Regions from separate parts of the Lactobacillus sp. wkB8 genome, predicted to be linked through region 2. Evidence: riboswitches for the same ligand, from Rfam matches in the RefSeq annotation. Region 2 holds a riboswitch; each other region holds the start of a gene.

What was found. Region 2 has a riboswitch for thiamine pyrophosphate ahead of LACWKB8_RS02515 (ECF transporter S component). Riboswitches for the same ligand answer to the same signal wherever they lie in the genome.
Region 1: it holds a riboswitch for thiamine pyrophosphate, as region 2 does, so the genes downstream of both, LACWKB8_RS00720 (ATP-binding cassette domain-containing protein) here and LACWKB8_RS02515 (ECF transporter S component) in region 2, are expected to answer to the same signal.
Region 3: it holds a riboswitch for thiamine pyrophosphate, as region 2 does, so the genes downstream of both, thiM (hydroxyethylthiazole kinase) here and LACWKB8_RS02515 (ECF transporter S component) in region 2, are expected to answer to the same signal.

The regions. Positions count from the first base shown of each region.
Region 1 covers NZ_CP009531.1:151,459-159,342, forward strand. Annotated here, with positions in the region: gene LACWKB8_RS00705 (S1C family serine protease) at 1-996, shown strand, start outside; gene rlmH (23S rRNA (pseudouridine(1915)-N(3))-methyltransferase RlmH) at 1,489-1,968, shown strand; gene LACWKB8_RS00715 (energy-coupling factor transporter transmembrane protein EcfT) at 2,113-2,766, opposite strand; gene LACWKB8_RS00720 (ATP-binding cassette domain-containing protein) at 2,778-4,214, opposite strand; TPP riboswitch at 4,176-4,266, opposite strand; gene LACWKB8_RS00725 (AraC family transcriptional regulator) at 4,421-5,365, shown strand; gene htpX (zinc metalloprotease HtpX) at 5,399-6,295, opposite strand; gene LACWKB8_RS00735 (LemA family protein) at 6,312-6,872, opposite strand; gene LACWKB8_RS00740 (SLC13 family permease) at 6,987-7,884, opposite strand, start outside.
Region 2 covers NZ_CP009531.1:498,794-506,677, forward strand. Annotated here, with positions in the region: gene hpt (hypoxanthine phosphoribosyltransferase) at 1-530, opposite strand, end outside; gene LACWKB8_RS02510 (M42 family metallopeptidase) at 772-1,854, shown strand; TPP riboswitch at 1,926-2,015, shown strand; gene LACWKB8_RS02515 (ECF transporter S component) at 2,057-2,635, shown strand; gene udk (uridine kinase) at 2,735-3,376, opposite strand; gene LACWKB8_RS02525 (LysR family transcriptional regulator) at 3,556-4,434, shown strand; gene LACWKB8_RS02530 (FAD-binding protein) at 4,524-5,999, shown strand; gene LACWKB8_RS02535 (SDR family NAD(P)-dependent oxidoreductase) at 6,012-6,746, shown strand; gene LACWKB8_RS02540 (FAD-binding protein) at 6,754-7,884, shown strand, end outside.
Region 3 covers NZ_CP009531.1:1,819,244-1,827,127, forward strand. Annotated here, with positions in the region: gene LACWKB8_RS08400 (LacI family DNA-binding transcriptional regulator) at 1-501, shown strand, start outside; gene LACWKB8_RS08405 (PTS sugar transporter subunit IIB) at 645-956, shown strand; gene LACWKB8_RS08410 (PTS sugar transporter subunit IIC) at 953-2,245, shown strand; gene LACWKB8_RS08415 (DUF871 domain-containing protein) at 2,211-3,305, shown strand; gene LACWKB8_RS08420 (PTS lactose/cellobiose transporter subunit IIA) at 3,316-3,654, shown strand; gene LACWKB8_RS08425 (alpha-L-fucosidase) at 3,700-4,926, shown strand; gene LACWKB8_RS09415 (hypothetical protein) at 5,036-5,179, shown strand; gene LACWKB8_RS08435 (hypothetical protein) at 5,299-5,559, opposite strand; TPP riboswitch at 5,810-5,909, shown strand; gene thiM (hydroxyethylthiazole kinase) at 5,982-6,770, shown strand; gene thiD (bifunctional hydroxymethylpyrimidine kinase/phosphomethylpyrimidine kinase) at 6,782-7,585, shown strand; gene thiE (thiamine phosphate synthase) at 7,596-7,884, shown strand, end outside.

The DNA of each region.
Region 1 (7,884 bases), 350 kb from region 2:
CCTGCTTATAATGACGTCAAGGGTGCAGTAGTATCCGTAATTAATATGAAAAGACAGTCAAACAACAATAACTCTTTGTTTGATATTTTCGGTGATGACGACAATGACAATAAGAGTAAAGGAAAGCTGCAGACTTATAGTGAAGGTTCTGGAGTAATTTACCAGAAAGCTGGCAATAAAGGCTATATCGTCACTAATAATCACGTGGTTTCAGGTAGCGATAAAATACAAGTGATGCTTTCTAATGGTAAAACTGTCAACGCCCGCATCATTGGTACGGATGCAACAACAGACCTGGCAGTTCTTTCAATAGACAGCAGCTATGTTACCCAGACAGCCGAATTTGGCGATTCTAAGAGCTTACAAGCCGGTCAAACCGTAATTGCGGTTGGTTCCCCTCTTGGTAGCGAATATGCCTCTACGGTTACTCAGGGGATTATTTCAGCTCCTGCACGTACCATTACAACTTCATCTGCTAATCAGCAAACTGTTATTCAAACTGATGCAGCTATTAACCCGGGTAATTCGGGTGGTGCATTAGTCAATTCTGCCGGACAAGTTATTGGGATTAATTCAATGAAACTTTCTCAATCAAGTGATGGTACATCAGTTGAGGGTATGGGCTTTGCGATTCCTTCAAATGAGGTAGTCACAATTGTTAACCAGCTAGTTAAGAAGGGTAAAATCGTTCGTCCACAGCTGGGAGTTAAGGTCATAGCTTTGCAGGGCATTCCGTCCAGCTACAGAAAACACCTTAATATCAAGTCTAACCTCAAGAATGGTATTTATGTTGATTCGGTTACCAAGCACAGCGCAGCTGCAACAGCAGGAATTAAAGCGGGTGACGTGATAATTAAAGTTGACAACAAGGCTGTCTCTGATGTTGCTTCGTTACACAGCATTTTGTATAATCACAAAGTCGGAGATAGAGTGACTTTAACCGTTAACAGAAACGGCAAAGAAATTAATTTACAAGTAAAATTACAATCGGATTAGATGAATTAATATTCTAAAAATAAGCTAAAAAAAGGCTATACTATGCGATTTAAAACATAAGTATAGCCTTTTTGTTAATAATGTTAATGGGAAACAAAATAAGGTTCGTATTTTAAGTCTGTCAAGTAAAAAACTGGTAGTCAAACTTTGTTGACAACTGTGGAAAACTTTGTGGATTGTGCATAAAAGGCGGAAATTAACTTGGGATAAATTGTGGAAAAGCTGTGAATTGTGTGTAAATAATAGTGAAAAGTAATTAGCACAAACAGTTGTTCAAGGCTTAACAGCAGTATTTGAGGCCTAAAAGTTTGTGAAAAATAACTATGAAAAATCTGTTTGTGGGTAAAATGTTCTCAAGTAAAGTAAAAAAGTTTGCTAACCACAATTTATTTGCTTACTAAAGGTAAAGACCACAAAATATAGATTTTGCTTATACACAGCTGTGGAAAAACCAAGTGGAAACTTTGGGAATTGGGGGATAAAATAGCAATTATGAATATTAAGATCGTTTGTGTGGGTAAGTTAAAAGAAAAATATTTTAGGGCTGCGATTGCTGAGTATCAAAAAAGACTGAGCAGGTTTGCCAAAGTCCAGATAATAGAAGTGCCAGATGAAAAAGCTCCTGAAAAATTTAGTGCGGCAGAACAGGAAAATGTTAAAGAAATAGAAGGACAGAGAATTCTTAGTAAAATTAAAGCTAAAGAATATGTTTTTGTGACGGCAATTAAAGGCAAAGAGAGAAGAAGTGAAGAACTTGCTGGAGAAATAAAAGATTTGGGCACTTACGGTCATTCAGATCTTACTTTTGTAATTGGTGGCAGCCTAGGTACCAGTGCTGCCGTTAATAAGCGGGCGGATGATTTATTGAGTTTCGGTAGATTGACTATGCCCCACCAGTTAATGCGGGTTGTGCTAATTGAACAAATTTATCGCAGCTTTATGATTAATAGTGGGAGCCCGTATCACAAGTAGTAGGCAGTTAAAAGTGCTGGAGTGCCAATTGCCCCCCAATAGCCGGTTTGTAACCCGTGACAGCGAATTGATCGCATATAAAAGCAGTGTTGCTATTAAGGGGCATTTATAGCAAAGAAAAAGTGGACATGAACGTCCACTTTTTTATTTTAATGTGAATAAAGCCAAGTTTACTAAAAGCAGGATAATGATGGCTGTTAACCAGTCACTTTTTTTAATAGGAATGGGCACAATGACAGAGCGTTTAGCATTCTCCTGATAGCCATGAGATGCCATTCCTTGTGCCAGATTTTCGGCTGAATTAAGGGCAACTAAGATCGCTTTAAAATAGAGAACGGGTGACCAAAAGCTCAGGTAAACGCCACGCATCATGCCAGCAGTCCGAATTTGTTTAATGGCTGTTTTCATTCGCGGCACAATATTGAGAGCAGCTAAAACGCCATAAGCAAACTTACTCGGTAAATGAAAGTTTTGTTCAAAAGAGCGAGCTAAGTCTGTGGCAGTGGTTCCAATTGAGACACAGTAGATCGTCAGCGTATAGACATAAACACGGCTGGATAAACTCAGTGCATTTTGCAGGTTAGGTTGCGGTGCAAACCAATATAAAGTGGCAAAAACCGTAAATGCGGCAATTAGGGGCATTAAGAGCGTTAGCAGCAAATTCTTTAATTTAATATGTTTGTAAATTAGATAAATTAATGCAAAACCGATGATTAACAAATTGGTGCATAAACTGGACTTAAGGGATATTTCTAATGAAATAATTAGTGCCAGAAAAAATTTGAAACTAGGATTCATTGTTGATAGCCTCACTTATTTGTATAGCTTAAATGCTGGTCTTGAAAAACAAGATGATAGTCGCACCAATCAGCCAAATTAGTTAATTCGTGACTAATGATTAATAGCGTTTGGTTGCGGGCCTTTTGGCTTTTTCTCAATAATGTCATTACTTTACCCGCAGAAACCGCATCTAGTCCGCTAAGTGGCTCGTCAATCAGCAATACGTCTTGATCAGAGATCAGCATTAACAAAATTTGCAGTTTCTTTTGTTGACCACCGGATAATGAGTAAACAACATGATCAAGCAAAGAATCAAGTTCAAGATAGGATAGTGTTTCATTTATTTTCTCATCCGTAAAGAAAGAATTAGTCCGGTGCTTTTTGCTCAGGTTAATTTCATCTGCCACTGAAACGTTGATGAACTGATCACTTGCACTTTGAAAAATTTGCCCGACTTTAAGCAGGTACTTGCGGGTCGCTAATTTGTTGATTTCCTGATTGTGGTAAGTGATACTGCCAGAATACGGCAACATTTTAGTTAATGCGTTAAAAAGCGAAGTTTTGCCCACACCGTTTGCTCCTGTTATCAGGGTAGTTTTACCAGCAACAATGTTTAAATTCTCTTGCTTGAGAAGCAAACGATTTTGGTAAATCCGGGTATTTTGCAGCGTAAAACAATTTGGCTCGTTTTGTTCTGGCAGAGCAAAAGAATAAGAGGCAGCTGTCATACTTTTTTGTAACAGCTGTTCTTTTTTATCTGGTGCAAGCTGCACTATTTTTTTACCCTGAAATTGAAACAGGTTATCACAAATGCCCTCATAACCAGATAATACGTGGTCACTCACAATGATTGTTTTGCCCTGATCGCGCAAATGGGCTAGTTTAGCAATCAAAAACTTGCGGGCTGCAGGATCACAACTGGCAAACGGCTCATCGAGTAAAAAAAGGTCAACATTCATTGCAATTAAAACGGCTAAAGCTACCCGCTGCTGTTCGCCGCCAGACATGGTATTAATTTTTTGATCAAGCAAATAATCAATTTGGGCAAACTGAACGGCTTCATTTAGACGCTTCTCATACTGCTCTTTGGTTAGGCATAAGTTTTCAAGTGCAAAAATGATTTCCTCACGTGGCGTTGCCATCGTGAACTGCTCACCGGCACTTTGAAACATCATTGCGGATTTTAATCCGGCTAAAGTCACAGTGCCGCTTAAGTGACCGGCAAATTTAGGATATAAGTCTGCTAAAATTTTTAATAATGTAGACTTGCCGCAGCCGGTAGGGCCAACTAATAATGAAAATTCTCCCGTAGGAATCTTTAAATTAATATCAGTTAATATTTGATTTTCTTTATCGTATGAAAAAGTGAGGTTATTTAATTTAATCAATTTAGTTACCAAAAAAATCGTCAGGAGAATACCTGACGACGTAAAATCTTTCGTTTTCCCTTCGCTGGCATTATCCATAGCAGGTTCAACGGGTATATTCTCAGCCTATACGGCACCCCGATATTATTTTCATTATACCTAAAAGAATTTTTATTGTCTAGACTGATTAGTCTTGCTTTTAACGGCCTGAAATAATTGTGAAATAACAAAAATCTATTAGCAAGCTGCCAATTTGCTATATAATAAATTTATGAAAATAAAAAATAAAACAAGAAGGTGACGTAATGGCGGCAGTTAAGTTAGAACAATATTTGGCTAGTGTCTTGGACTCAAAAAAGTCGGACACAAATGAGATAAGAATAAAGCCTGGAAATGAAGATTTTAATTTATTCAGTGCTTTTTTGGAAAATCGTAATACTGGGATACATCGTTATCAAACTACAGGCTTAACCATTCTTTATTTGGCAAAAGGAGCAGTCAAAACCAGGATTAATGCTCAGGAACTTACTTTGGGTGCTGGTAATATTATTTTTTTACAGAAGAAATGCAACTACGAGATTTTAAAACCAAGCCATAAAGATATTTTAGTTAAACTTGAATTTGACCCTAATTTAACTATGCAAGATTTTCTAGGTGATTACTCTAAACTGAATCGTGAAGAAAAGGGTCTACTTAAAAAAATTACTACAGCTTTTAATCAGAAACGCTTATTAAGTATGAGCGGCACGCCAATGTCTAAATCCGCTCATCTAGTTAAAAAAGTAATTGATGAATATCTCAATCAAAATCTTTTTGCACGCAACATAATTATGGCAGAACTTAATTTGCTCTTATTTTTAGCAATTAGAAGCCAAGACTTAGCTGCTGAAACTAGGTTGATTACTAATCATCAGTTTGCTCAAACCGAGTTAGAGCAGTATATTGATGCTCATTTCACTGATGTCAGCCTTAATGATGCAGCCAAGTATTTTGGCTTTAACCCCAATTATTTTTCAAGTTTGGTTAAACAAAAAACGGGCAAAAGTTTTATGGAACATGTTGATGAAAGACGTATGCAGGAAGCGCGAAGTTTGCTGGCACGCCCGGATATCTCTGTTAAGGAAATAATTACTCGTGTAGGTTATAGCGGCAAATCATTCTTTTATAAAAAATTTAGTGAATATTACCATGAAACGCCCGTGCAGATGCGTGCAGAACTATTTCGACAAGCAAATATCAACTTAAAATAAAAGCAGCCTTACTAGAAAAGGCTGCTTTATTTATTACATTTTTTCCAAGCGTTTAATTCTATCCGCTGTCGGCGGGTGACTGTCAAATAAATGCGTAAAACTGCGTCTTTTGCGTAATGGATCTTCAATATACATTCCCGCACTGCTCGGATCGGCTTTTTTCATTGGTGCAGAACCGTCAATTTTCTCTAGCGCCGAAATTAATCCTTGAGGATTGCGCGTTAATTCAACTGACGAAGCGTCAGCCAAGTATTCCCGATTACGCGATAATGCCATTTGCGCTAAGCTGGCACAGATCGGACCCAGAATTAACACAAACAAAATAGCTATAACTTTGAAAATAACAACAATAGAACCGCCGTTGTTGTCGTCTCTATCTCTATCATCGTCAATCCACCAGATGTAGCGGCTGGCAATTCCCGATAAATATGAAATGACGCCAACCAAGACTGCAGCAATAGTAGAAACCAGAATGTCATAATTTCTAATATGAGAAATTTCATGACCTAAGACGCCCTCAAGTTCCTCGCGGTTCATCATGTCAAGCAAGCCTTGTGTCACTGCTACAGCAGAATGGTTAGGATCACGTCCTGTCGCAAAGGCATTGGGACTATGATCGGCAATGATAAATACACGCGGCATCGGCACCTGTCCCACAAGTGCCATGTCTTCTACAACATGCCAAAGTTCTGGATTATCCTGCTCATGGACTTCTTGGGCATGATTAAGACTCATTACCATGTTGGCTGGGTTAGGCAGGACAATTAGCATATAAATGATACTAAAAATGACGGCAATAACTAACCCCAAGACGGGCCGATCACTAAAAAGATAGCCTAAACCTGCCCCTACAAGTGCCAAAATAATAACAAACAGACCCATAATACCAACGGTCTTACGCTTATTGCGGGCAATTTGTTGAAATAACATAAAAATAACCTAGTATTTAAAATTTAACTTTAGGTACTTCTTTTTCCGACTCGTTAGTTTGTAAGTAATCAACCTTCTTAAAGCCGTGAATATGAGCAACTATGTTGGATGGGAAAGTTAAAAGTTTTTGATCATATAAGGCAGCTGATGAATTGTACAGTTGTCTGGAATAAGCAATCTTGTTTTCAGTGTTAGTTAATTCTTCTTGTAGTTTCAAGAAGTTTTGATTTGCTTTAAGATCAGGATAATTTTCTGATAAAGCAAAAATTGACTTAAGGGCATCGGAAATTTGGTTAGAAACCTTCAGAGTTTGAGCATGGTCATCGCTAGGAATATTTGTTAACTGGTTACGCAAATGAACAACGTTTTCTAAAGTTTCTTTTTCGTGTTTAGCGTAACCTTTAGTAGTTTCGACCAAGTTAGGGATTAGATCATTACGCCGCTTCAATTGTACGTCGATCTGGCTCCAAGACTCATCGGTGTAAACCTTGGCTTTTTGTAAACCGTTGTATACTGCAATGTAAACTATAACTAATAAAATAGCAATTATTACAATTATCCAAGTTAAACTGATCATAATTTTCCTCCTTAATTTATATCAACCAATTATAACTGATTATGAAGCTTTTGAATATAAAAAAGAAGCTTATGCTATTTCTCATTAGCAAAGCTTTACTGATATTATTTATTATTAAATTAATAAAAGACCCCAGCCGGCAACGGTTAGAACCAGCAGACCAATAAACTGCATTACGGACCATTTCTTGAAGAATTCTCCTCTTGAAACTGTGGCGTTTTGGGTAAATGTTTTTAATACTAGCATGTTAGCCATTGAACCGATTGGAGAGCCAAAACCGCCGATATTGGAGCCGAGGAATAATGCCTCCGCGTACGGGGTAAACTTACCAACTAAAATAGTTGCAGGAACATTGCTGATAATTTGACTGGAGATAATCGAAGTGAAGTAGGTCGAGCTTTCCGAATTGATCATTGTGTGAATGATACTGACAATCATCGGAATCTGTTGAATATCACTAATAAAAATAAAAAAGCAGGTAAAAGTTAATAGCAGAGCAAAGTCTACTTTAAGTAAAATTCTGGGATTGATTAATAAAGCCAGTATAATTGCCACAATCATCGGAATGGCAACGTTAATTACCTTAAAGACCCCTAAGAAAAATAGGGCAAAAACCGCAGTTGTAATGATTGTCGGTCTTAAACTAATATTAATTTGTTTAATGTCTTGCCGCGGAATTTCTTTACGAGGAATGAAGTGAAAAATAATAAACGTGATGATCAGTGCCATTAATAGATATGGCAATGACCATGAGAAAAACTGCAGGGCGTTAACAGAATATTTGCTGACCAAAAAAATATTGTGAGGATTACCCCACGGTGTAAAAGCAGCACCAATATTTGCCCCCATCCCAATTAAGGTAACGGGCAAGATTTGAGGCAAATTACATCTTTTGGCGATATTCAAATACAAGGGAATTAATGTAAGCGCTGTTATGTCATTGCCGAGAAACATCCCAGCAATAATTGCTAAGAGTGTAAACAAAATGTTTAATTTCTGCATATTGTCGGCA
Region 2 (7,884 bases):
ACACCAATGTAACGCAAGTTACGGTAATAATTCATAAAGTCTAAACCATAACCTACAACAAACTCATTACCTACTTTTGAACCAGAATATTCGACTTCAACGTCACTTGTCCTATTAGCTTCTTTATTAAGCAAAACGCAGCACTTGACACTTTTAGCTCCGCGTTTTTTGAGCAAATCCTTCATGTATTCCAATGTAAGACCAGTGTCAACAATATCTTCAACAATTAAAACGTCACGATCTTTAACATCAGTAGCCAAATCTGAAATAAGTTTAACTTCTCCAGATGATTCCATTTCATCACCATAGCTAGAAACATCAAGAAAATCAATTTCCGCTTTGACATCCATTTCTCTAACCAAATCGGTTAAAAAGAAAATAGCTCCTTTAAGTGCACCTACAATTAAAGGCTTCTTACCAGCATAGTCAGCAGTAAGCTGTTTGCCCAGCTTAACACACATATTATGGATGTCTTCTTCAGTAAACAATTTATGATCAATAATACTATTAATGTTGTCGGTTTTTGGCATTTATCTACCCTTCATTTAAAACAATCTAAATTCCTAATAAATTTGATTATATCATTTTTTGGTCAAAAAAACAGATTATTTTTGTCAATTTACGTAATTTATGGAGCTAATTACGTACAAAAAGTATATATATTGTTAAAAGCAGTAGGATTATTTGCAAATCAGCTTAAAGCACTAGTTTAATTAACTGTGACTTTGGTACAATGAAAGATAAGATATTTTAAGTGAAAGGTCGAATAAAATGGATAAAAAACAAGAAATAAAGATGCTTAAAGCTTTTTCAAACGCTAATTCAACATCAGGATTTGAAGAGGAATTTGTCAAGCTTTTTACTGAAACTGTACATGACTTTGCTAATGTCAAAGTTGACGGCATGCTCAATGTGTATGCCAGTAAAAAAGAGAATAAGCCGGATCGACCAGTAATCCAGCTTGATGCCCACTCTGACGCTGTCGGTTTTATTACGCAAGCAGTTCGTCCCAACGGAATGATTAAGTTTGTTCCACTTGGCGGTTGGGTTAAGTATAATATCCCAGCTTTACGCGTTAAGATTAAGAACCGTGCTGGTGAATATGTGCCGGGAGTGGTTGCTACTAAACCACCGCATTTTATGACAGAAGAAGAAAGAAATAATGTCCCTGATGTAGCTGATATGTCAATAGATGTTGGCTCCAGTTCTCGTGCTGAAACTATTAATGACTATCAAATTGACACTGGTTGTCCTATTTTTGTCGATGTGAAGTGTGAATACAATGAAAAAACCGGCTTATTTTTCGGTAAAGACTTTGACGATCGCTTTGGCGCTGCTGCCATGGCAGATGTCCTTGATAATTTAAACGGTGAAGAAACTGACTTTAATGTCGTAGCGGCACTTTCAAGTCAGGAAGAAGTTGGCTTGCGCGGAGCTTATGTGACTGCCAGAGCTATTAAGCCAGATTTAGCAATTGTCCTTGAATCATGCCCAGCAGATGATACTTTCACACCAGATTGGCTGTCACAAACAGGACTAAAGCGTGGTCCGATGCTGCGTGATATGGATACGTCATTTTTACCAAACCCTAAGTTTCAACAATATGCTTGTGCTATGGCTGATCAAAATCATATTCCGTATACTCGTTCAGTTAGAACTGGTGGCGGTCAAGATGGTGCTGCGATTTACTATGAGAATGGCGCTCCGACAATTGTTATCGGTATACCAGTGCGTTATGAACACTCGCCATATTGCTTTAGCGCCTATAGCGATTTTAAAGCTGCTGTTGATCTGACAGTGGCCATTATCCGTGATTTGACCAAGGAAAAATTAGCTAGTTTTAGTCAATTTTAATAAGTCTAAAAAACTATCTTCAAATTTGACCAGAAAAAACATTTAACTTGTGTTATACTAATAAAAATTAAATAAGTCACTAGGGGTGCCAAAAAGCTGAGAAATACCCTCTGAACCTGAACGGGACAATACCTGCGCTAGGGAAGTGTTCAATTAGTTAATGATGATACTCCTAATGACATGTTAAGTTAGGAGTATTTTTATGTTTACAAGATCATCAAAGTGGAATGTCAAGTCAATCATCTTAATTGCACTGATTGGAATTATTATGGGTGTCATTTATACCTATGGCTTTAATTGGGCATTTAATTTAGTTAAAATGTTACTGGTTCCAACTGGCTTTGCCCCGGTCACAGACACTGTCTTTTCAGGTTTATGGCTTATGGCAGGACCTTTAGCAATGTATTTTGTCCCTACAGTGGGTTCTGGTACAGTTGGCGAATTATTGGCTGCCGTTGTGGAAATGGCAATCGGGGGCCAATGGGGAGCCACAACCATTCTATCAGGAGTTATCCAAGGTGCTACCAATGAAATTGGCTTCTTTCCTAAAAAAGAACGCTACCAAAAATTCTCTTGGAAAAGTGTTCTGACTGGTGCATTTTTTGCTTCATTCGGTTGTTTTATACCTTCATATATTTTATATGGCTGGAGCAAGTTCAGCATGCAAGTCCAAATTGTAATGTTTATTACCAATATCATTTCAGCCCTAGTTTTTGACGGCGTTTTGGTTAAATTGATTACTAACTTATTTGACAACGCTTTAAAACCAAAAATTGATTAGTTAATTAAAAAATAAAAAAGAGTATTGCTAAAAAATGATGTGAACTCTAAATTTATGACAAATTTAGGGGTCACTTCAGAGAAAAGCAAATACTCTTTTTTATTTTTCTTTTTGACTTAAAATCGAATGCACTTTAGTAGTTAACATGTCAATTGCCACATCATTTTTGCCACCTTCTGGGACAATGATATCGGCATAGCGCTTAGTGGGTTCGATGAACTGATGATACATGGGCTTGACCGTATTCAAATATTGTTCGATCACTGAATCAATGGAACGACCACGTTCACTTAAGTCCCGTTCCAGTCTTCTAATAAAACGAATATCATCATCTGTATCGACATAGACTTTGATATCCATTAAATCACGTATTTCTTTATTAGCTAAGACTAAAATTCCTTCAAGAATAATAATATCAGCAGGTTCGGTGTGGACAGTTTCTTTACTGCGAGTATGTTCTTTAAAATCATAAACGGGCATTTCAATGGGTTGATAATTTAAGAGTTCACTTAGCTGTTTCCTAAGTAAAGGAACATCAAAGGCGTCAGGATGATCATAGTTAATATTCATCCTCTTACTCATGGGGATGCCGGTGTTATCCTTATAATAAGAATCCTGCGTCATAATTAAAACGTGTTCATCTTCTTGCATTTGAGCAACGATTTTTTGTGCAATGGTAGTTTTTCCGCTGCCTGAGCCACCAGTAATACCAATCACAACAGGCTTTTCAAGTCTAGACATTATGCCACTCCCTTTTTAATCCTTAAACATTTTACTTTACTTTGTCTTTAATTACCAACAGTTAACGTGAATTTACTTATTCTCGCCAATTTTTTAAAAATATGGTTTAAAATGTGACTTAATTTTTATATTATAAAATGTGAAAAAGGTAATTTGAGCTAATTAATAGTAGGTGCAAAATGAATTATAATTTAATGCCCGTAAAATATTTTGTTGATGTTGTTCAAACACATGGCTTTATTTCAGCAGCTAGGAGGAATTATGTTTCTGAAACTGCTGTCAGTACAGCTATAAAAAAATTAGAAGATGAACTGGGGCAAAAATTACTTAACCGAGCAGCCGGCAAGATTTCTTTGACCCCAGTCGGAGAAGTTTTTTATAAGCGCAGCGTTGAGATCATTAATCTTTACAGTGAGATTTGGCATCATCCGGATCCACACCCTGAAAAATTGTTGCGCATTCATTTTTTGCAGGGTTTTGAAAGTGATGCTGCCTTACTGGCTGCTAATTTACCCGCTATTTGCCAGACCAATTTTGATGAGGAAAATTTTGATACATGCATCAAAAGGTTAATTGAGGGCAATTATGACTTATTAGTGGGATTTGACCTAGCATTTGTCGGTAATAATAAAATAAACTGTTTACCTTTACGCACTACTAGTTTTGATTTATTGCTAAATAAAGCTGAGTTAAAACAATATCAGGGCAATAAAAAACAGCTGGCGCAAAACAGCATGTTTTACGTGCAAAATTGGAAATCAACTGGCATTACGGATATTCAACTTGCTATGCTTAAAATCTATCACCAAAACAACTGGAGCTATAAAGAAGTTTCCGAAGTCAACAGCTTTGCGGCGGCATGTTTGAATGTTAACTTTACTGGCGGGATTACGATTGTGCCAGAATCGTTCATTTTACCGCCAAATTGCACTAATATTGAGCGTTTTTCTCCAGCTCACCTGCAAAATGCATTTAACGTAGTACTTGCAATGAACCCAGTCGTTTCAAGCAAATTCAGTAAAATGCTCAAGCATGTGACAACTTTAACTTATCGCTAATAATTTATATGTGTTAGCGCTTTTATCAAAAATGACTTAGAATTCAATTGTAATAAGAATCACAATATCTCAGAAAGGGTGATGTTACATTGAATTCTTTTTCAACTGACGTTGTCGTAGTTGGCTCTGGATCCTCTGGAATCTCGGCTTGCTTTGAGCTTTTTCAAAAGCACGTACCTTTTATACTTTTAGAAAAAGGTAACAAAGTCGGGGGAGCCGGCAAATTTGGCGCACACGGTGTTTTTGCCGTTAATTCTGCGGAACAAAGAAAACGCAACGTAAAATATGGTTATCGTGAAGCTTTTAACGGATTAACGGACTACAACCACTTTTTTGTTAATGGTGAATTGTTAGCACGGTTTTTGAAAAAGTCGGGTGCAAATATTGATCGACTAGCAGAAATGGGTTTACCGGTGACTGTGGAGCAGAGCGAACAAAAAGCCCACTTAAATGATCCGCTGGTTTACCACAAATTTAATAATTTTAAAGAAAAAATGGCTAACTGGGATAAACTCCCTGATAAATTTACTGCAGCTGGAAACAAAGTAATGTTGGAAACAGCCGCCGTTGATCTGGAATATGACAATGGCTTAAAAGCTGTTATTGCCGAAAATAAAGCTGGTGAAAAGATAAGAATTACTGCCCAAAAAGTGATATTTGCGGATGGCGGCTATTGCGGCAGTCAGGAAATGATGACAGCTAACTTCCCTGATACTAAAGCACTTTTGAATTTGGGAGAGCGTAAATCTACTGGCACCGGCATTAGATTAACGCACAAATTGGGTGCAGATTGTCGTCACAGCCGTGTTCTTTTTGCTCACGGTTGTGCACCAAGCATGAATATTAATCCTATGAAAAGAGATAGTGCTGTAGAGACTTTAACCAACTTACCATTATTGTGGCTCGATCAGACAGCTAATCGGTTTGTCAATGAAGACGTAGTTTATGATTTTGCCATGTGGGGTAATGCAGCACATAACGTTAATGGTCTTTATTATGTTTTGCTGGACCAAAAGACTTTAGATACTTTTAAGCAAAAAGAAGTTAATCTGGAAGATACTTTTGAAAGGCAATTTTGTGATGTGGGGCAAACGCCAAGAACAACTGTTGGACCGTTAACTAATATTCAAACAGATTTTGATAATGCGGTTAAAACAGGTGAAGTAGTAAAAGCGGACAGCTTAAAGGAACTGGCCCAAAAGCTGCAATTGCCTTATGCTTCACTTGAAAGAAGTGTCAATTCATACAACCAGGCGGTTAAACAAAAAGAAGACGCTACATTTTTAAAACCGGCTTCGGAATTATTGTTTGCGGTGCAAGAAGGACCGTTTTACGCCATAATTGAACATTGCGCAATTTTAGGGACACTAGACGGTGTCAATGTTGACCGCAATTGTCAACCGGTTAAAGAAAACGGCACACCACTAAAAGATTTGTATATTGTTGGTAATAATGTTAATGGCCTGTATTCCGATGGCTATCCTAGTTATGAAGGCATTGCAAACGGTTTTGCCTTTGTCTCTGGTTGGATTGCTGCAGAAGAAGCGCTTAAAAGTTTAAATTAGGAGCAAAATAAAATGTTAGAAGGAAAAGTTGCTGTTGTTACTGGAGCTGCACAAGGAATTGGTTATGCTATTAGTGAAGAATTTGCTAAACAAGGTAGTGATGTCGTTTTAACTGACTATAACCAAAAAGTGCTCACTGTTTCTGCTGAAATGAATAAAAAATATCAGGGTAAAATTACCGGATTAATTCTGAACGTGATGGACGAAGATAGCATTAAAACCGGTCTGCAAAAAATTATTTCTGATTACGGCAAGATTGATTATGTTATGAACAATGCTGGCGGTGGTGTTTTAAAGCCGTTTGCTGAACTAACTAACGCAGATTTCGATAATACTATTAACCTAGATTTGCGTGGTACTTTCTTATGTATGCGTGAAGAAATCAAATTATTCTTAAAGCAAGGTTATGGCTCAATTGTTAACACCAGTGCTTTAGGCAGTATTTATAACCCTGGCGGCATGGGCGCATATAATGCAGCCAAAAACGGTATTATCGGAATGACTCAAGCTGCAGCGATTGATTATGCTGATCAAAATATTCGTGTTAATAGTGTGGCACCTGGACTGACCAAAACACCGCTTAATGAAGGCGGATTTCTGGAAAAAGTTTTACCAACTGTCCCAATGAAACGGGCTGAAACCGCAGCCGAAGTTGCCAAGGTCTTTGTTTTTGTCGCTAGTGAAGCCACATTTATGACCGGTCAGACAATTTTGAGTGACGGCGGCGTTTCTGTCGGTTTGAAATAGGAGGCTGATGATGTTTCCTAAAAATTCAGAATACGATTTAATCATCGTTGGCGGCGGGCTTAGCGGTTTGGCAGCTGCCGTCAGTGCTGGCGAGCAGGGTATCAAGTCCTTGGTAATTGAAAAAGGCAGAACACTTGGTGGTGACGGCAACTATGTCGAAGGTGCAATGGGCGTTGACAGCTTTTTACAAAAAGAAAAGGGTATTAAGATTGATCCCACCAAATTGCTTCAAGATGAATTAAACTATTCGCATTATGAAGCAAACGCCCCGCATTTGAGAAAATATATTAATCAGAGTGGTTCAGTAATTGACTGGCTGCATTCTCTAGGTATTGAATTTAGTAAAGTTGGTCCTCAAGGAAAGAGCTGGCCTACAATTCACACTTTTGCCGGTGGCGGACACGCCGTTATTGAAAAGCTGATTCCTAAAGCTGAAGCTCTCGGTGTGGAAATTGTGACGAGTATCAGTGCGCAAAGAATTTTACAACATGATGGGCATGTTCGTGGTCTCATAATTAAGAATGAGGCAACGGGACAATTAAGAGAGTTGACTGCTACTAATGTGATATTGGCTACAGGTGGTTACGTAGATAATCCTGAATTAATTAAACAAAGAACTCCTGCAACTGAACGCTTGCTATCAGTTAGTGATGGCAAATCTACTGGCGATGGTATGAAATTAGCCTGGCAGGCTGGAGCAGAACACTATCAAATGGGTGCCATTCAATATGGTGGCGGCGCTATTTTGGATAAAACCCGTCCACCATTTGTTCACATGCCTGAACAATTAGCGGCTGCAGCTACTCAAGAAGCAATTTTATGGGTAAACGAACAAGGTGAACGCTTTGTCAATGAAGACGTCAATGACAATATGTGTCATGCGGGTAGTGCGCTTTTAACCCAATCAAGGACTTTTTCGATCCTTAATCAAGAAACGGTTGACCATTTAACTAATGTTGGTCTTTACAAAGAAGTAGGTAATTCACCTGTTTCACCCGATAAATTTGCACAGCTAAAAGAAGAAATTGCACGTGATTTAAAGAATGGTGATAAGTTCCTGACCAAAGCAGATACTCTGACTGAATTAGCAGAAAAATTAAACTTGCCTATTCTGTCACAAACAATTCAGCGTTATAAC
Region 3 (7,884 bases), 610 kb from region 2:
AATTATGAATCTTCAAAAACGGGTATTAATTATCTAATTAAAAAGGGTTACCGCAATATCGGCATCATTACAGGTTCTGCAGATAATTATATTACCCAAAAAAGGCAGCAAGGCTATGAAGACGCCTTATTGCAAAATAATATACCTTTGCGTAAAAAATACATTTGGTCTGGCGATTATACCATCAAATCTGGTTATGACGGATTTAATTATCTCACCAATCAAAATAAGGATTTAGATGCAGTATTTGTTATTAATTATTATATGTCTTTAGGTGCGATCAAAGCTTATTACCAAAAAGGATCTAATAAAAAAATCAAATTTTTGATTTATGATCACTTTTTTATTAATGACATTTTTTATCCCGGTATCAGCTCAATTGAACAGCCTCTAGATCAGATTGGCAACACCGCTGGCAGGTTATTAATTAGTAGATTAACCAAGTCAAACCAAGCTAATTATCAAACAATCTATTGTAATAATACTTTTCACAAAATGTAGAAAGCGCTTGCGGCAAGCTGAATATGGTAATATAATTTACCTGTAATTTGAAATGTTTCATTTTGATCTAAATATTAATTTATTAGTTCAACATTTATTAGTTTTTAACAAATTTGAAACGATTCATTATAAGGAGGAAAATTATGAAGATATTACTAGCATGTGGTGGTGGTATGAGTTCATCCCTTTTAGCAACCGCACTACAAAATGAAGCAGCTAAACATGGGCAAAATTGGACAGTTCATGAAACCAGCATTGATAAGGTGCCTGACGACTTGAATGAAGAAGATTATCAATTTATTCTTCTAGCCCCTCAAGTTTCCTTTAAGAAAAAAGACTTCGAAGAAGAAGCTGCTAAGAAAAATACCAAATTTATTCTTATTCCAATGACCATGTACACGCCAGCAAAAATCAGCCAGTTGTACGAATTAGTTAACCAGGAGGCTGAAAAATGAGTTATGATACCATTTCCGCAAAGATGGGGCAAATTGCCAACAACCGCTATCTAACTGCTATTAGAGACGGAATGTCGGTAATCATTCCTGTTTCAATTATCGGCTCCTTCTTTACTATCCTGTTAAACTTGCCAATTGCTTCATGGAATAATTTTATTAAGCCTTATGCTGCCATGCTATCGGTGCCAATGTATTATTCCATTAACCTAATGGCTATTTACTGTGTTTTTTCAATCACATCTCATTTGTCAAAATATTACAAAGTTGATCCAATATCAACCAGCGTTTTAGCTGAAATGTCTTTTTTCATTTTAGCTATTGAACCTATGGTTTTAAACAAGCCTAAAGCTGGTTTGGCAGCCGGTACCTATGTTTCTATCGGCAACATGGGCGCTCAAGGTTTATTTACTGCCATACTTTGTGCTATTTTCGCTACCGAAATAGTTCGGTTCTTTAACCAGCACAACTTAGTTATTAAGATGCCTAACGGTGTTCCGGCTGCTGTCGGAAAATCTTTCAGTGCCCTGATACCAGGTGTTTTAATCATTGTCGTTTCGTTTATTTTGAAAGAAATATTCAAATTAGATATCAATAAAATATTGATTTGGGTCTTCTCCCCAATTGGGTACTTTGGTCGTGATACATTCTTATCAGCTATTATCCCAGTCTTACTGATTACAATTGTTTGGCTGTTCGGCGTTCACGGTATGGTTATCGCAACCCCTATTCTTTACCCATACTGGTATGCCAACCTTAATGCTAATGTAACAGCAATTGCCCACGGCCAAGCTCCTGTACACTTTATGACCGAGCAATTCTTCCAATGGTTTGTCTGGATTGGTGGTGCAGGCGCTACCCTGTCATTATCTATACTCCTACTTTTCTTTAGTAAATCAAAATTCAGTAAAGCAATGGGTACAGTAACAATTCTCCCTGCTATTTTTAACATTAATGAACCGTTAATTTTTGGTATCCCAATCATCATGAACCCGTATTTTGCAATCCCATTTGTCTTAGCCCCTACTGCAATGGCGGCCGTAACCTATGGCGCAATGAAATTACACTTGGTGGCATACACTAGAGCTGTTGTTGCTTGGACGCTTCCGGGACCTATTGGTGCCTGGATGTCTACCGGTTTTGACTGGCGCGCAATAGTTTTGTGCATAATCAATATCTTGATTTCGCTTGTCATATACTATCCATTCTTCAAAATGTTTGACAACAATCAATTAAAATTAGAAAAGGAAGGCAATAATGAAGGGGATATCAGTCTATCCGAACAAAAGTAGTGTCGCTAATTGCATTAACTATATTGATAAAGCGGCTGATTTAGGTTTTAGCAGACTTTTTACCAGTCTGTTAGAACTGACAGAAGATCAATCAAAAACTCTTAATAAATTTAAAACGGTATTAACCCATGCCCGAGCAAGAAAAATGTGGGTTAGCTTAGACGTTAATCCTGCTTTGTTTGCAAGTTTGCATGTCAGTTATAATGACCTTTCTTTTTTTAAAGAATTAGGAGCTGATATTGTACGCCTAGATTCCAGCTTTGACGGGCTGCCTGAATCAGTCATGACCTACAATCCCGAAGGACTAACTATTGAAGTTAACATCAGTAATGACACCAAGAATCTGGAAAACATCCTTAGTTATAGTCCCATAAAAGACAAAATTATTGGCTGCCACAACTTTTATCCCCAGCGCTACACTGGCTTAGACACAGAATACTTTTTGAACACAACCAAAAAATATCATGACCTCGGGTTAAGAACAGCAGCTTTTATTTCTTCAAATTCTGGCAAAATTGGGCCACATCCATATAACGCCGGTCTCCCTACTTTAGAAATTCACCGCGGAATTCCAATTGAAAAGCAGGCGCAATATTTGATTAATACTCAACTGATCGACGATATTTTAATTGGTAACGCATTTGCCAGCGATGAAGAATTACAAAAGGTAGCAAAGTTAAGCTCGAATATTCCCCAATTTTTTATCGATTTCGTTCCTACAGCCACTGAACTTGAAAGAGAAATAGTGCTTAAAAATCTACACTTTAATCGTGGGGATATTAACAGCTATGCTATTCGTTCTACTTTTGTTAAATTAAAATACAATAAGCAAAACATTCCTGTGAATAACCCAGTAGCCACCCTAAAGAGAGGGATGATTACAATCGGTAATAATGATTTCAAGCAATATAAGGGTGAATTGAATATCGTTAAACAGAACATGGATAATCATGATCATTTAAAAAATGTTGTTGCTCAGATAGTCCCTAGTGATTTGCAATATATCGACTTTATCAAGCCGTGGGACAAATTTAAATTTATTGAGCTTGCTAGTTATTAAAGGAAAAACTATGAAAGGTTTAGAAGAAAGCAGTTTTGAAATTATCAGCCATTCCGGACAGGCAAAGACAGAAATAATGGCGGCAATAGCTGATTCCAGAGATACAGTAAAGGATCCTCAGCCATTGCTTGAGGATGCAAAAGAAGAACTAAAAAAAGCACAAAATGTGCACTTAAAAGTGATATCAGACTTTGCCAAAACTGGTAAAAGTAATATTGATCCCTTATATATGCACGCTGAAGACCAAATGATTACAGCGGAAACTTTTCTTGATTTAGCTACTGAATTAATTAAAACTAATTCAGAAATCAATAAGTTGAAACAAGAGAAACGAAATAATAAGGATTAATAATTTACTATTAGTTAGTCCACCAATTGGTCCGAAAGAAAAATAATGGAAATAGCAACTAAACTGATAAATTTTGAAAAAATGGGTATCGGTCTCTTTGTTCATTGGGGACTATACTCAAAATTTGCTAAGGGAGAATGGTCACAAAATATTTTAAATATTACCAATTATCAAAACGCTTTTAGCGAATTTAATCCCATTGAAGATAATATTCATAACTTAGTAAAGCTGGCTAAAGAATGCGGTTTTAAGTATATTGTATTGACTGCTAAGCACCATGATGGCTTTTATTTATTTGATACCAAGGGCATCCACAATTTTGATAGTGTTCACACACCCTTTGGCAAAGATGTAATTAAAATATTTACACATGAGTGCCATGAGCAAGGAATTGCACCATTTATTTACTACGCTACTTATGATTGGCATAATAAAAAATATCAGGCAGATTTTAACGGGTATTTAAAGGAATTACGCCAGCTAATCGGAATCCTCTGCACTAATTATGGTAAAATTGGCGGTTTCTGGTTTGATGGTAACTGGAACAAGCCCAACGCTGATTGGCAGGATGAGCAGCTTTATCAGGAAATTAGAAAACTGCAGCCACAAGCTATTATTACCAACAACACCGGATTAGGAAAGCAAGGAATAAATGACGGGCGAAAAGTGGACGTCCTGACTTTTGAAAGAGGCAATCCTCAAGTAATTAACCATTTTCAAAATAATCGTTATTTTGCTGCTGAAACCTCATTGACTCTAAACAGACATTGGGGCAATGCCCAAAATGACCTTAATTATGTTTCTGCGCGGCACTTAATTGAACAAATTTGTCACACTCGCAAAGTGGGGGCAAATTTATTAATTAACGTGGGCCCAGAATTTGATGGCTCTTTAAATATTCATTGCCTGTCGTTACTAGAAATTATTAAACAATGGATGGCAATTAATAAAGAAGCAGTCTATAACACCAACAATTTTGAGCATAAAACTTACACCGCTGCTGGAAATGATAATGATTTTATTAAGGGTAATTATTTATTTGTGGATAATTTGGGTAATGTTGGCAATCAGAACGTAGTACTGGGAGGAGAAAAAATGCGAGAAATAGTATTTAATAATTTTCCGCCCCAAAAGATCGAGCGCATTGTTTGGCTGGATAATGGCACCAATGTGGCGTTTAAACAACTGCCAGAAAAAAGCCAACTAATAGTTAAAGCAGACGGATTCGAATACGGAACCAACTTGGTAGAGCGTGTAGCCAAGATTTATTGAACTTTATTTAAATAAAAAGACTAATAAATTACCATAATAAGGTGGTGAACCCCAAAAGTTAGACAACTTTTGGGGCTTTTTTACCAATGGCGTTATTAGTATCATTAAAATGGTGGCACAGTTTATCGGATCCGGCTTACTACTTTTTGTGTCATATTCTGATTTAGCAGTCTTTAACGCTTTGACTTTCTCCTTTTTACCAATGTTAGTCACGATTAGCACAAGAATGACCCACGAAAAGAACCACTTGTAGTTAATAGTCACTGGTTCTTTAAAGAACTTGTTTCACCATTCAAACAAGTTTTGATTTACTGGACTTTTTTGTATTTAAATCTCAGAAAATTAAATTAAAACTGTCTTGCAAAATTACTTTTAAAATTTGTCCCTATCATGTTTTCTCTTGTGCCAATCATGTATTTCAAAAAATGTACATATTGCGAAATAGAGCAGCACAACAACAAAAACCACGGTAATCACTTTAACGAAAACAGCAAAATTAAACAAAATTGATAACCATAAAAAGGCCACAAACACTGCAGCAATAGGTAAAAATATTTTATCAATTTTATGTTCTATAAAAAGTGTATGAAGCGCGTTATTTCGATCTGTATTTGTAATTTTCTTTTTCATCATGACCGCTCCTTTCGCCTAACATTAAAAATTAATTAATTAATTTTATTTAGTATAATATAGCATAAAAATTTAGGCAGCGAGTAATTGGCTAATTTTTTGATCTAAAAAAAGCGGCTGCTATAATTATTTGCTTTACTTGACAAAATACTTGGTTAGATTATGTAAAGAAAGCTTGATATTATAAGCAGAACCATATTAAGCAACAAAACATGACATTGTAATCTAGCATTAATTTCGTTATAATTGAAAGCGATAACACGAGGGGTGCCTTTTTGGCTGAGATGAAAATTATTTCAGACCCTTTGAACCTGTAAGTTAACACTTGCGTAGGAACGTGTCGAACCTGTTAGGCTTTGGCATTTTCACATGCTAAAGCTTTTTTATTAATCAAAATTTTAAAGGCAGTTAATTAGGAGAATATAATGCAGTTAAAATTATTAGACAAATTACGAGCGCAAAATCCGGTTATTTTCAACATTGCCAATTTTGTAACAGTTCAGGATGTGGCTAACGCAGTTAATGCTATCGGTGCGTCACCAATTATGAGTAACGAAGTCGCTGAAGCCGAAGAAATAGTGCGGCTGGCTTCCGCTGTTACAGTTAACATTGGCTGTTTAACCAAACAGCAAATTAATCACATCAAAAAGGTGGAAGATTTAGCACGACAATATAATAAACCAATAGTGTTTGATCCCGTAGCTGTTGGTGCGGTTGAATATCGCTACAAAATTGCAGATAAGCTTTTGTGGGATTTTCATACGAGTATTATTCGCGGCAATATTGGTGAGATCGCTGCCTTAGGTGATTTTGAGTGGAATTCAAAGGGCATTGATGCAGGTTTAGGCTCCGGTAATATTGATGATATTGCTATGAAAACTGCTCAGAAATATCATTGTACGGTCATTGCCAGCGGTCCTACAGATACAATTAGTGACGGCAAAAGACTAGCGCATATACATAACGGCTCGCCCCTTTTTAAAACCCACGTGGGCTCTGGTGACATGTTGACCAGTATTGTTACAGCTTTTACAGCTGTTGCTGACGATTCTTTTGAAGCGGCTCAAATAGGTGCTTTAGTTTTCAGTTGTGCTGGTCAATTAGTAGTTCAAGATCATCCCAATGTCGGACCAGGTACTTTTGGCATGTATCTCATGGATTATTTATATAAAGTAAAAGTTGCTGATATTGAACGAATTGCTGATTTTGATTAAGGAACTTTATGATGACTGAAAAAATTAATTCTTTTCCCCAAGTTTTAACTATTGCCGGCACAGATTCAGGTGGTGGTGCTGGAATCATGGCTGACTTAAAAACTTTTCAAATGCAAAAAGTATTTGGTACAGCTGTAGTAGTAGCAGTGACAGCACAAAACACTTTAGGTGTGCAAAAGTCGTTTTTACTGCCCTTAGAAATGATCGATGCCCAATTCGCCTCTCTGGCAGAAGATTTCCACATTCGTGCTTGTAAAACAGGAATGTTGGGCGATGCGGCTCACGCCCACCAAGTTGCACTTAATTTGCAAAAGTATGACTTTGGTCCTATTACCATCGATCCCGTGATGGTTGCTAAGGGGGGCGCACCATTATTGAGTCAAGATGCTGTCGCCACCGTTAAAAATGAACTACTGCCTTTAGCCGATTTAATCACACCTAACTTACCAGAAGCAGAAACTTTAACTGGCATTAAGGTACAAATGCAAGATCAATATCCAGAATTAGCTCATAAATTACAAGATATGGGAGTTAAAAATGTGCTAATTAAAGGCGGTCATGCAAGTACCGATCAAGTAAAAGATTATGCTTTATTTGCTGATGGTTCCGATCTTTGGGTCAGCAGTTCCAGAATACATACCGAGCGCACCCACGGCACCGGTGACACGTTAGCTGCAGCAATTACGGCTCAACTGGCTTTAGGTCAAAGTTTACCTGTGGCAATTAAAATTGCTAAAAAATACGTTACTAAAACCATTAAAGAAACTATTCAAGTTGGTCATGGTCACGGCCCTTTAAATCATTGGGCTCAGTAATTTAGGAGAAATAATGAAAAACTTTAACACTGATTTTTTACATGCTTACTTTATTTGTGGCAGTCAAGACGTGCCGGAAGGTAAAACATTACCGGGCATAGTCGCAGAAGCACTTGCTGCAGGTATTACTGCTTTTCAATTTCGGGACAAGGGTCCTAATTCAACTTTAAGTGAAGCTGAAAGACTCCCTATGGCGCAAAAGCTGCACCAATTGTGTTATGCATATCAAGTACCCTTCTTCATTGACGATGATGTTCAGCTTGCACAACAAGTTCATGCTGAAGGCGTTCATGTTGGTC